Gimesia benthica: one gene and its partner. Each later gene encodes a partner of the first gene's protein in a complex. Links are inferred from orthologs where the notes say so. Each region holds a gene or a part of one and is shown in the gene's direction. Other genes may lie near its edges. The genes, in order: nusB and rpsJ.

Region 1 (7,704 bases):
CGAAGCCGCCGGTTTTATCGATGATTACTTTGATCGTTACCAGGGTGTCCGGGAATTCCTGGATCAGATCCTGGAGGATTGTGCGAGCAAGAATTACGTCACGACCATCTGTGGCAGAAAACGTGAGATTCAGGGCGTGCGAGGCGGCGTTCAGAAACAGTTGAATATGCCCGAACGGACCGCCATCAATACCGTCATTCAGGGATCAGCCGCCGACCTGATCAAGCAGGCGATGATCAACGTCAGCCAGCGTCTCAAAGACGAAGCACACCCCGGCCGGATGCTGATGCAGATTCATGACGAACTGGTCTTCGAAGTTCCGGTGGGCGAACTGGAATCGCTGGGAGAAATTGTACAGTGCGAGATGGAATCTGCCATGGATCTGGAGGTGCCTCTGATCGTCGATATGTCGTCCGGGCTGAACTGGCTGGAGCAGACGTCTCTGGGAAGTGACTGAGGCTTGATTCTTCGCAAAATCCGGCATTTTCCGGAGCATGGGCCCGACAAACTGTCACCCATCAAAAAGGGCTGATCCGGCAGTTCAACAGTCTTGTAAAGAAAAGATAAATTTTAAGCTGAAAACAGTGAACTTTCCTTTTTTTTGTTGACAACCTGTTGGGTATTGGTAACGATATTAATGCACGCCTATGTGTCTCATCTACTTGTTGCTAAGGGATTCAGCAATCATAAGCCTCCTGTGTGGTACGTTTCTGTTGCGAAGGAATGTGTAAGAAATCCATTTTCCACCATTGCAAGTTAGCACAACCACCTTGTGTCTTGTCATAAAGCCATCCCTACGATTGCTCTGATTGGAGGAATCGGATCAGGTAAAAGTGCAGTAGCCAAAACAGTAAATTCATTTCGACCGATCAGAGTCATCGATGCCGACAAGATCGGACACGAAGTACTTGATTTCCCCGAAGTTCAACAGAAAATACGAGCCCGTTTCGGGTCTGTGGTGTTCAATGAACAGGGGATAATAATGCGTAAAGAACTCGCCAGACTCGTTTTTGGAGAATCAAAACAATATCAGGAAGCATTAGACGCACTTGAAAAGATCGTCCATCCCGAGATTCATCGGAGGTTGGAACAGGAAATTGTGGCAGCCCGGTCCGCAGGACAGGTTGATGCCATCCTGGTAGACGCCGCCGTGATTCTGGAAGCGGGATGGCAAAAGCTGTGTGATCACATCGTTTTTATTGAGTGTCCCTTTGAGCAACGCCTACTCAGAGTGACTGAGAATCGAGGGTGGTCAGCAGCAGAATTAACCAAACGGGAGAATCAACAGTTGCCTCTCTCAGAAAAGCGTAAACTGGCAACCAGCGTGATTCACAATGATCAGGACCTGGAATCAGCAGGTCTTCAATTATCCAGATTCATCGATTCAATACTGCCAACAGAAAAAGAGACAATTTAATGATTTGAGGATATCCCATTCACATCCTCAGTCTGACACATATAATAATTTCGTCTTCAACCTGAGACAGCTGACTCGCCGCTGATTCAACCGAAACCAGTTGATGCCTTTTCAAATGTTACCTGACCTTTCCAGAGGTTCAAAATTCTTCGCGTTCAACCCATCTGCTTAAAATTCCCAGAAACTCCACTCGATTTCATCTCACTATTTAGCAATTCGGAAAGTATTTGATCATGGCCAAATCCATAAAACTTCAGACATCTGAAAATGACGGGCTTGTGGCTTCAGAAAATATAGACGGGTTAGACTCGAACGGTAAAGCGGGCAAAACCGCGACGCGAGATCAGCGCGCGGATGCCATCTCCAAAGCCGCTGATGAACGCTACGAAAAAATCAAGCAGAGCGAAATCCATATCGCTGATCTGCAGCGGCTGACCATGAAAGAACTCATGCAGCTTGCCAAGGAAGAAAACCTCACCGAATACACCGGGCTCAAAAAACAGGACCTGATCTTTAAGATCCTGAAAGAACGGACCAAGGTTAACGGCCTCATGTTCGGCGAAGGAACTCTCGAGATCCTGCCGGATGGCTTCGGCTTCCTCCGCAGCCCCGATTACCACTACCTCCCCTGCCCGGACGACATTTACGTCTCGCCCAGCCAGATCCGACGCTTCGGATTACGCACCGGTGCGATCGTGGCGGGCCAGATTCGTCCGCCCAAAGAAAACGAACGTTACTTCGCACTGCTGCGAGTCGAAGCGGTCAACGGTTGTGATCCCGAAATCCTCACGACCAAAGTCTTCTTCGATGACCTGACCCCGCTGCACCCGAAGGAACGGCTCCGCCTCTCTTCACCGGCCGGCAACCTGAGCACGCGCATTGTCGATCTCGTGGCCCCCGTCGGTATGGGACAGCGTGGTCTGATCGTATCGCCTCCACGTGCCGGTAAAACGGTCATGCTGCAGGAAATGGCCAAGTGCGTTCTCGCCAGCCATCCCAGCGCGTACGTATTCATCCTGCTGATTGACGAGCGGCCGGAAGAGGTCACCGACATGGAACGACAGGTCGGCGGCGACCGCTGCGAAGTCGTCTCCAGTACATTCGACGAGCCACCGAGCCGACACATTCAGGTTTCGGAAATGGTCATTGAAAAAGCCAAACGCATGGTGGAATACGGTGAAGACGTTGTCATCTTCCTGGATTCCATTACCCGCCTGGCCCGTGCCTGGAACACCGAAGTCCCGCACTCTGGTAAGATCCTCTCCGGTGGTGTAGACGCAAACGCGCTGCAGCACCCCAAACGGTTCTTTGGTGCTGCCCGTAACGTGGAAGAAGGGGGCAGCCTGACAATCGTTGCAACCGCCCTCGTCGATACCGGCAGCCGCATGGATGAAGTGATCTTCGAAGAATTCAAAGGGACCGGTAACACCGAACTGCACCTCGACCGTAGAATGGTCGAAAAGCGTATCTGGCCCGCCATCGATGTCAACAAGTCGGGTACCCGACGCGAAGAACTGCTGATGGACGAAGAAGAACTCCGTCGCGTCTGGATCCTCAGACGGGTTCTCAACGATATGAATCCGGTTGATGCGATGGAACTGTTGACCAACCGGATGCGACGTTCTAAAACGAACGAAGAATTTCTGCTGAGCATGAACCTGGGATAATCAGCACTGCAAAGCAGTCTCAAAGCTGACTGCTGAATCTCCCGGAACTGTCATTTTATCCACCTGGCTATTTGAAATAACGACCTCGATGAACCACAAACTGATTGAAGGCAACCTGCTGGCCCGCGATGCGAACTATGCAATTGTTGTATCCCGCTGGAATGAACTGATTACCCGCCGTCTGCTGGATGGCGCACTGGAGACATTCCGTCGTCACGGTGGTTCCGAAGAGAAAATTTCTGTCTACTGGGTGCCTGGTTCCTTCGAGCTGCCGCTCGTCGCTGATAAACTGGCCAAGAGTGGACGCTTTCAGGCAGTCTGCTGCCTCGGTGCCGTCATTCAGGGCAGCACCATGCACCACGATTACATCAATCATCAGGTGGCTGCAGGCATCATGCGCAGCAGCCAGGAGAGCGGGATTCCCGTTCTGTTTGGTGTTTTAACCTGTGAAACAATGGAACAGGCCATGGACCGGGCCGGTGGAAAAGTCGGCAATAAAGGGAGTGAAGCCGCTCTGGCTGCTATTGAGATGGTCAATCTGTTAGACTCGATTGATCAGGATCAGCCATCCGCCTGATAATCAGGCCCTGATCCGCTTCCCCGGACAAACCGGATTTTTCTGTCTCCAGACTGTAGTTGTGATACCCCTATGTCTCTCCGAAAACAGGCACGACAGCTGGTCGTGCAAATGCTTTACCAGATCGACCTCAACTCTGACATCACTGCGGAAGAGATTCGCGCAATGATCGATGAGCATGGTCGCAGCAAAACAGTTCGCGCTTTCGCCTGGGAACTGTTTACCGGAGTGATGGAGTTCAAACAGCAGATCGATGCGGAAATTGTCCACGTCGCAGAGAACTGGTCCCTGAAACGGATGGCGGTCACCGATCGCAATATCCTGAGACTGGGAACCTACGAGCTGCTGCATACCGACACGCCGTCCGCGGTCATTATCGACGAAGCCGTCGAACTGGCTCGTGAATTCGGCAGTGCTCAGTCATCCCAGTTCGTTAACGGGATCCTGGATAAGCTCGTCCCCGGACGACACGACGAAAATCGTGCCGCCCCTCCTCTGCCAACTGAGCCTGCTCCTCAACCACCGGTGGAAGAGGATCCCGAAGAAGAAGATCCTCCATTGAAGCCGGGCAGCCCCTGGGCTACTTAACGCCGAACCGGTGGGGCGTACGATCGTTCCAGCTGAAGTTCATATCAATCGCCACCTGCGAAAGATGCAGCAGCAGATCGCGATCCACGTGCGGACAAGGCAGATGCGGTGCCGCCTCTTGTGTGTTGGAACTGTCGAAGACCGGGTCATCGCGCCAGTAAGAGTTGTACACCCGGATGTGATCGTAGAATAACCGCTCCCCTTCGTTGGGGTCAGTCAGTTCCACACCAGCCCCCGCAAACCGGGAACCATAGAACTTACAGGCCGTCTGCAGTACATCGTGCACCAGGCGGGACTGAACCGGATGCAGTGGCGTCAGATGGTACGTTTTGCCATGATGCTTGGGATGGGTGATGATGTGTGACATCGCTGCGGAAACCCAGTCCACGGGAATCAGGTTCTTGGATTCATCCCCGTTCAGCGTGAACCGGGAGTCGGCATACAGCAGGCCCGTTTCATCCCGGGACTGCATCTGCATCAGAGTGTGTCCCAACTGCAGAGCGGCATAGAACCCGTGGAAAGTGTTCGTGAATCCGGTTTTGGAATCGCCAATAATGATCGCAGGACGGAAGACGGTCAGCGATTCAAACTGATCGGAACCGCGAACCAGCATTTCTGCTTCGAGCTTGCTCCGTTCGTAGTCGTTTCCTGATTCCTGTCCCACATCGACGTCGGATTCCATGATCCGACCGGTTCGTAAACCGCAGACATACGCGGTTGAAACATGATCGAATTTTTTGATATCCGCGGTTTTACAGAACTCCAGCACATTTTTTACACCACCCACGTTGGAGCGCCAGGGCTCGCTTTCGTGGCTGGTACTGTAAAACGACAGACTGGCAGCCGAATGAATCATGCGATCCACATTCTCAGTGGCCCACTTCAGATTCTCTTCGCTCAAACCCAGATTCTCTTCGTTAATGTTGCCTTCCAGCACGACAGGTCGTGGCAGTTCACGGCCCAGCTGATCATCCCAGAAGCCCATGATCATGTCGATCCGCTGCTCTGCTGTCATCCGTCGGGTAGGTCGCACCAGCACCGCCAGCGGGACTCCCGCCATGGACAAATCTCGAATTAAGTATCTTCCCAGTAAGCCGGTGGCACCTGTGATCAGATGGTATCCCATTTTGATTTCCGCTATGAACCTGTAGTTGAAAAAAAGGAGTGCTGAATAGCTCTGTTTGTTATCTCTGTTTTCTGGTCGGCCTATCCAGCTGGCATCGCTGCAGCACAGAAACGCTGCAGACCGCTCCCTCGCCGACACAGAAAAAATGCTGTTTTTCAGGGGAAAGTCAATGATAATGAACTGGCTTCATATATCAATCAACGGGTACGGAAAAGCGAAGAGATTGACCGACGAATTCAGGCAACTGCACTAAAATGAACTATGCAACTGCTTTGTCTGACTGATCTTTCGCTCCCTGCTGCGACTGCTTGAGAAAATGCGGACTCCGTGGCCGGGACTCATCAGTCTCGGCACCACTGTCTTTGTGATCAGATCCATCCAGCTGATCGACATTCCGTGGTCGCAGGGCCAGCAGACAGGGCAGCAGGATCAAATCTCCCACCAGTGCTGCCACCAGCAGTGAAGTCATCATATAGCCAAACCGCGCGGTCGGCACGAAGTTGCTGAGCGTTAACGCCAGCATACCGGCCCCGGTAATCACCGCAGCCGTAAAGATCGGTTCACCGGTCATCAGCAGGGAATCGCGGGAAGCCTGAGCCGAATTACGGGAAAGACGGAACTGCTCCTGGTATCGCACCAGGAAGTGGAACGTCCCGTCGACGGCGATACCCAGCGCAATACTGGCAGTCATCATGATCCCGATGTCGATCGGAATCTGGTACCAGCCCAGGATACCGAACACGATGCAGATCGGCGTCAGGTTGGGAACCATGGCTACCAGTCCCGCTTTGATGGAACGCAGCGAGACAATCATCACAATCGTAATGATCACAAACGCCATCGAAAAGCTTTCCCAGAAGCCGGTAAAGATCTGGTTCTGAGCCCGTCTCAACAACGGAGCCACTCCGGTCAAAACGACCTGTGGATCATTGATCATCGCCGACAGTTCGTCGTAAATCTGATCCTGAGGCAGTTCTGCATCGCTGCTGATGCGAGCAGAAATCCGCCACAGCCGTTCTCCATCTGAAACGAAGTCATTCTCTCCGTGCTTCGACTGTGCCTTTGACAACAGCCGGGCTGTTTCGAACGGACTTTCGGGAAACTGATTCGGGAAGAAGCTCGCCAGCGACATGGTGTGCCTGACAGCAGGATGCTGCTGGATTACTTTTTCCAGCTCGCGAACTCGCTCTACTTTTTCGATAAACGGCTTGTCGTCATCGCCAAAATCAACAATCGCTTCGACAGAATCGAGTTCGGTCAGATTCTCCTGAACGGATCTCACATCCTGAATCACTCGTCCTTCCGCGGGCAGAAAATCGAGTGGATCAATTTTCGTCTTAAGACTGAACAACCCTACGCCGGTAATCATCACCAATACGATTGTCGCCAGCGACACTCGTCCAGAATGATCGATCAACCAGTTGGCACATTTCTGGAAGTTCCAACGGGATTCCGCTGCGTGGATGGTTTTCGGATCGATGGGCCAGATGGTCAACACCGCCGGTGTGAGCCCGAGTCCGGTAATCAGGGAGACGAACGTCCCCAGTGAGGCGGCATAGCCGAACTGGGTGACTGGTCCGATTTCGCTGATCGTCAACGAGTACAGGCCGATCGTGGTTGTCAGGGTTGCCAGAAAACAGGGTTTCCAGGCGATTTTGAGTGCAGCAGACAGGGGATCGGGTTGATCGATACAGCTGGCGACATAGTGATGCACGTGAATCGAAATGGCGAGTGTGAATACCAGCACCATCACCGACAGGGCACCAAGAATGAAGTTCATCTCACCGCCGCCCAGGTAGATCAGAGCGGTGGTCAGGTTGATGGCCCAGATCGTCAGACCCAGTGTGGCCAGTGTTTTCTTCCATTCGCGGAAGGAGTAATACAGGAGACACAGACTGATCAGCAGCGTGATGATGAAAAACTTTTTATTGGTTTTCTGACTGCCCAGGCGATCCAGTTCTGCAATCACCACCGGCGCTCCCGCCAGCTTGACCTCACGTCCGGTTAACTGGTTGTACTCCAGCTTTTCACGAATCCCGGCGACCGTTCCAGCCCGGTCTTTAATCCCCTCGTCTGAGAGTAATACCAGGATCCCGGCCATGTTATGCTGCTTGTTCATCAACAGGCCGTCCAGACGACGGTTGATCTCTGCTGGTTCTACCTGGAATTCATTCAGAATATTTTTCAGTCGATCGGGGGTCCAGCACTCTCTGACGGAATCCAGGGTTTCGATCCGCCCTGCGGTGCCTTCGATCAGTGCCGGCTGATCCAGCCCCTTCTCCACCGCCACCAGAATGACCTCTTCCGCACCGAACTCCGCCTTGAAGCG
Region 2 (2,915 bases), 2.4 Mb from region 1 along the record:
TTGAGACGGACAGTATTGATGCCGGCGATATCATCGGAGTGATCGGACCGAAAGAGGCTGTGACTGGTGATACGTTGTGTGAAATTCAGCATCCGATTTTGCTGGAAACCATTTCGTTTCCAGAGACAGTGATCTCAATGGCGGTCGAGCCGGAATCGAGTGCGGACCGGAAGAAGCTTGAGGATACACTGCAGAAGTTGTCTCGTCAGGATCCCACGTTCAAGGCTGTGGCTAACGAGGAAACGGGGCAGACTATTGTTTCCGGGATGGGCGAATTGCACCTGGAAGTGTTGCGGAACCGGATGCAGAAAGAGTTCAACTTGAGTGTGCGGGTGCATAAGCCGCGCGTGAGTTATCGAGAAACTGTTACCGCCGCTGTCGAGAAAGAGGTTGAGTTCAATCGTCCTTCAGCCAACGGGAATATGTATTTCAAAGTCAAGCTGCGGCTGGAGCCCTTCAAGGGGGATAAGCCGATTTCCATCAAGAGTCAGCTGAAGCCGAATGAGTTGAACCCGGAGTTAGAAAAAGAGTTGATGGAAACTCTGCGGTTAGGTGTCGACGGGGGAGGCCAGGTTGGGTTTCCTTTGATGAATGTGCAGTTTGTGGTATTGGATGCACAGTCGCGAGAAGGTGAGACCAGCGATGTGGCGGTCGAGGCGGCAACGTCCGAAGCGTTGCATGGTTGCATTATGGATGCGAAGATTCAGTTGCTAGAGCCAATCATGAAAATGGAAGTGGTGACACCTGATGAATTTCGTGGAAACATCCAGGCAGATCTCAGTTCGCGGAATGCTAACGTGCTCAACAGCGAATGGCGCGGAGATTTGTGTGTGATGGAGGTCGAGGCGCCTTTGTCGCAATTGTTTGGCTATTCTACCCAGATTCGCAGTCTCTCGCAGGGGCGGGCATCGTTTTCGATGGAGCCTTTGAAGTATGCGGCGGCTCCGCAAAGCGTTTTAAAAGAGATGATTGGATAATTTTTAAAATTTTGAGACGTGGCAGCCTTGGTATCCAGGGTGTGAATGTGTAACTTGTCACGTCTACGATTTTGAAAGTTGCCTGGCAGGTTTCAAATGAACAGTGGCTGGGTCGCTGATTGAGCTGGAGTGTCGGAATTTCAAAAAAAGCATTTTCTGCTTTGTTGGGGTTGTTGACAACCGGTGAGGCTCTCAGTAATATTGCTCGCTTCCCTGTGCGAGAAAATTGTCTAAACAGGGTCTGAGTCATATTTTAATGAAGGAATTTATTGGTGGCCGTTGCGAGTCAAGAGCGAATTAGAATTCGCATGGAAGCTTATGATCACTCCGTGTTGGATCAGTCGGCAGCAGATATTGTTGATACGGCGAAGCGAACCGGTGCGATTGTGCATGGCCCCATTCCTCTGCCGACGCGGGTTGAGCGATATACGGTCCTGAAAGGACCTCACATCGACAAGAAATCTCGTGAGCAGTTTGAAATTCGGACTCATAAGCGTTTGGTTGATATTTTGTCTCCAACCGGTAAGACGATTGATGCTTTGAATAAATTGTCTCTGCCTGCTGGGGTTGATATTAAAATTAAGGCGTCCGCTGGCGGAAACTAGTTCTTTTAAAGTTTTCGTTATGATGCTCGCAGGTCTGGTGTTGCGCCGGGTCTGCTTGATTGGTTAGGGATCCGGCGATTCGATCGCTGGTGGTGCTATGCTTCTTGCTTTCGCCTGCGGGCGGATTTCGTAGAAGCTCTGTTCCCGTTGTTTAAGGGTGATGAGTATGCCTGTCGGTCTGCTGGGTAAAAAGGTCGGAATGACCCAAGTTTACGACGATGGAGTCCTGGTTCCTGTTACGGTGATTCAGGCTGGCCCCTGCCATGTGTTGCAGGTGCGCACGTTAGACACCGATGGCTACGAAGCGGTTCAGGTCGGTTTTGAAGATAAGCCTCGTCGTCTCTCTGCTCGCAGTGAGCGTGGTCATGTTGCCGCCCTGGACAGTAAGCGTCAGAAGAAACGTACAGAAGCGGGTGTGGCCGTTGCCGACAAGGCGGGTTGTGAGCCCAAGCGTTTTATTAAAGAGTTTCGCGTTGATGGTGAAGATCATGGCTGCGAAGTGGGTAACGAGCTTACCGTTTCGCTGTTCAATGAAGTAAGTCACATTGACGTGATTGGAACCAGCAAGGGTCGTGGTTTTGCCGGGGTTATGAAGCGTCATAACTTCTCCGGACAGCGTGCGACACACGGTGTGAAACGTGTGCACCGCCATGGTGGTTCGATTGGTATGAGTGCAGATCCTTCTCGTGTTCTTAAGGGGACACGGATGGGTGGTCGGTATGGTGGTAAGCAGATTACTGTCAGACACTTGAAAGTTGTCCGCGTTGACGAAGAGAATGGTGTGCTTCTGGTGAGAGGTGCAGTCCCCGGTCCTAACGGTGGTGATCTCGTCATTCGTCATACTAACAAATATTGATTCGGGTGTTTGAAGTAGTTACCTGATTCTGCCTTAATAAATGGTGTCGAAATGATTTCAGTTGCAATTCAAGATAAAGCTGGCAAAGAAGTGGGCAAGTATGAGTTCGAGTCCACCGAACTGGCCAGTGGTATCAACCGCCAGTTGCTCCACGATGTGGTTGTGATGTACCAGGCGAATAAGCGGATTGGTTCTGCAAAGTCCAAAAGCCGCGGTATGGTGGCTGGTAGTACCAGAAAACTGTATCGTCAGAAGGGTACTGGTCGGGCTCGTGCTGGTGCGGTCCGGACTCCTGTTCGTCGGGGCGGTGGTCACACTTTTGCCAAGTCTCCGAAAGACTGGAGCTACCGTCTTCCCAAGAAGGCTGTCAAGCTCGCAACCCGGATGGCGATTCTAAGTAAGTTTGAAGATGAGCAGGTAACACTGCTGGATGAGCTGGCTCTTGAAGTGCCAAAAACAAAAGAAGTCGCCGGCGTG

Evidence for each region.
Region 2: the proteins of nusB (region 1) and rpsJ are in contact, whole or in part, in a solved structure (PDB 3D3B), measured with the Escherichia coli proteins. The link is inferred for Gimesia benthica from one-to-one orthologs.

What each region holds. Positions count from the first base shown.
Region 1 is NZ_CP043930.1:6,734,724-6,742,427, reverse strand. What follows is about bases 2,636-5,491. They hold nusB (transcription antitermination factor NusB), read left to right. Parts: upstream 2,636-3,733; coding sequence 3,734-4,249; downstream 4,250-5,491. Other genes in these bases: F1728_RS26375 (SDR family oxidoreductase), read right to left, coding at 4,242-5,375; ribH (6,7-dimethyl-8-ribityllumazine synthase), read left to right, coding at 3,173-3,661; rho (transcription termination factor Rho), read left to right, coding at 2,636-3,084. Also shown: polA (DNA polymerase I), read left to right, coding at 1-457; coaE (dephospho-CoA kinase), read left to right, coding at 773-1,417; more of rho, read left to right, coding at 1,651-2,635; F1728_RS26370 (efflux RND transporter permease subunit), read right to left, coding at 5,635-7,704. UniProt on the Escherichia coli protein: Part of the processive rRNA transcription and antitermination complex (rrnTAC). The complex forms an RNA-chaperone ring around the RNA exit tunnel of RNA polymerase (RNAP).
Region 2 is NZ_CP043930.1:4,313,050-4,315,964, forward strand. Bases 162-2,915 are described here. They hold rpsJ (30S ribosomal protein S10), read left to right. Parts: upstream 162-1,249; coding sequence 1,250-1,582; downstream 1,583-2,915. Other genes in these bases: fusA (elongation factor G), read left to right, coding at 162-977; rplC (50S ribosomal protein L3), read left to right, coding at 1,749-2,438; rplD (50S ribosomal protein L4), read left to right, coding at 2,490-2,915. Also shown: more of fusA, read left to right, coding at 1-161. UniProt on the Escherichia coli protein: Involved in the binding of tRNA to the ribosomes. Part of the processive rRNA transcription and antitermination complex (rrnTAC). The complex forms an RNA-chaperone ring around the RNA exit tunnel of RNA polymerase (RNAP).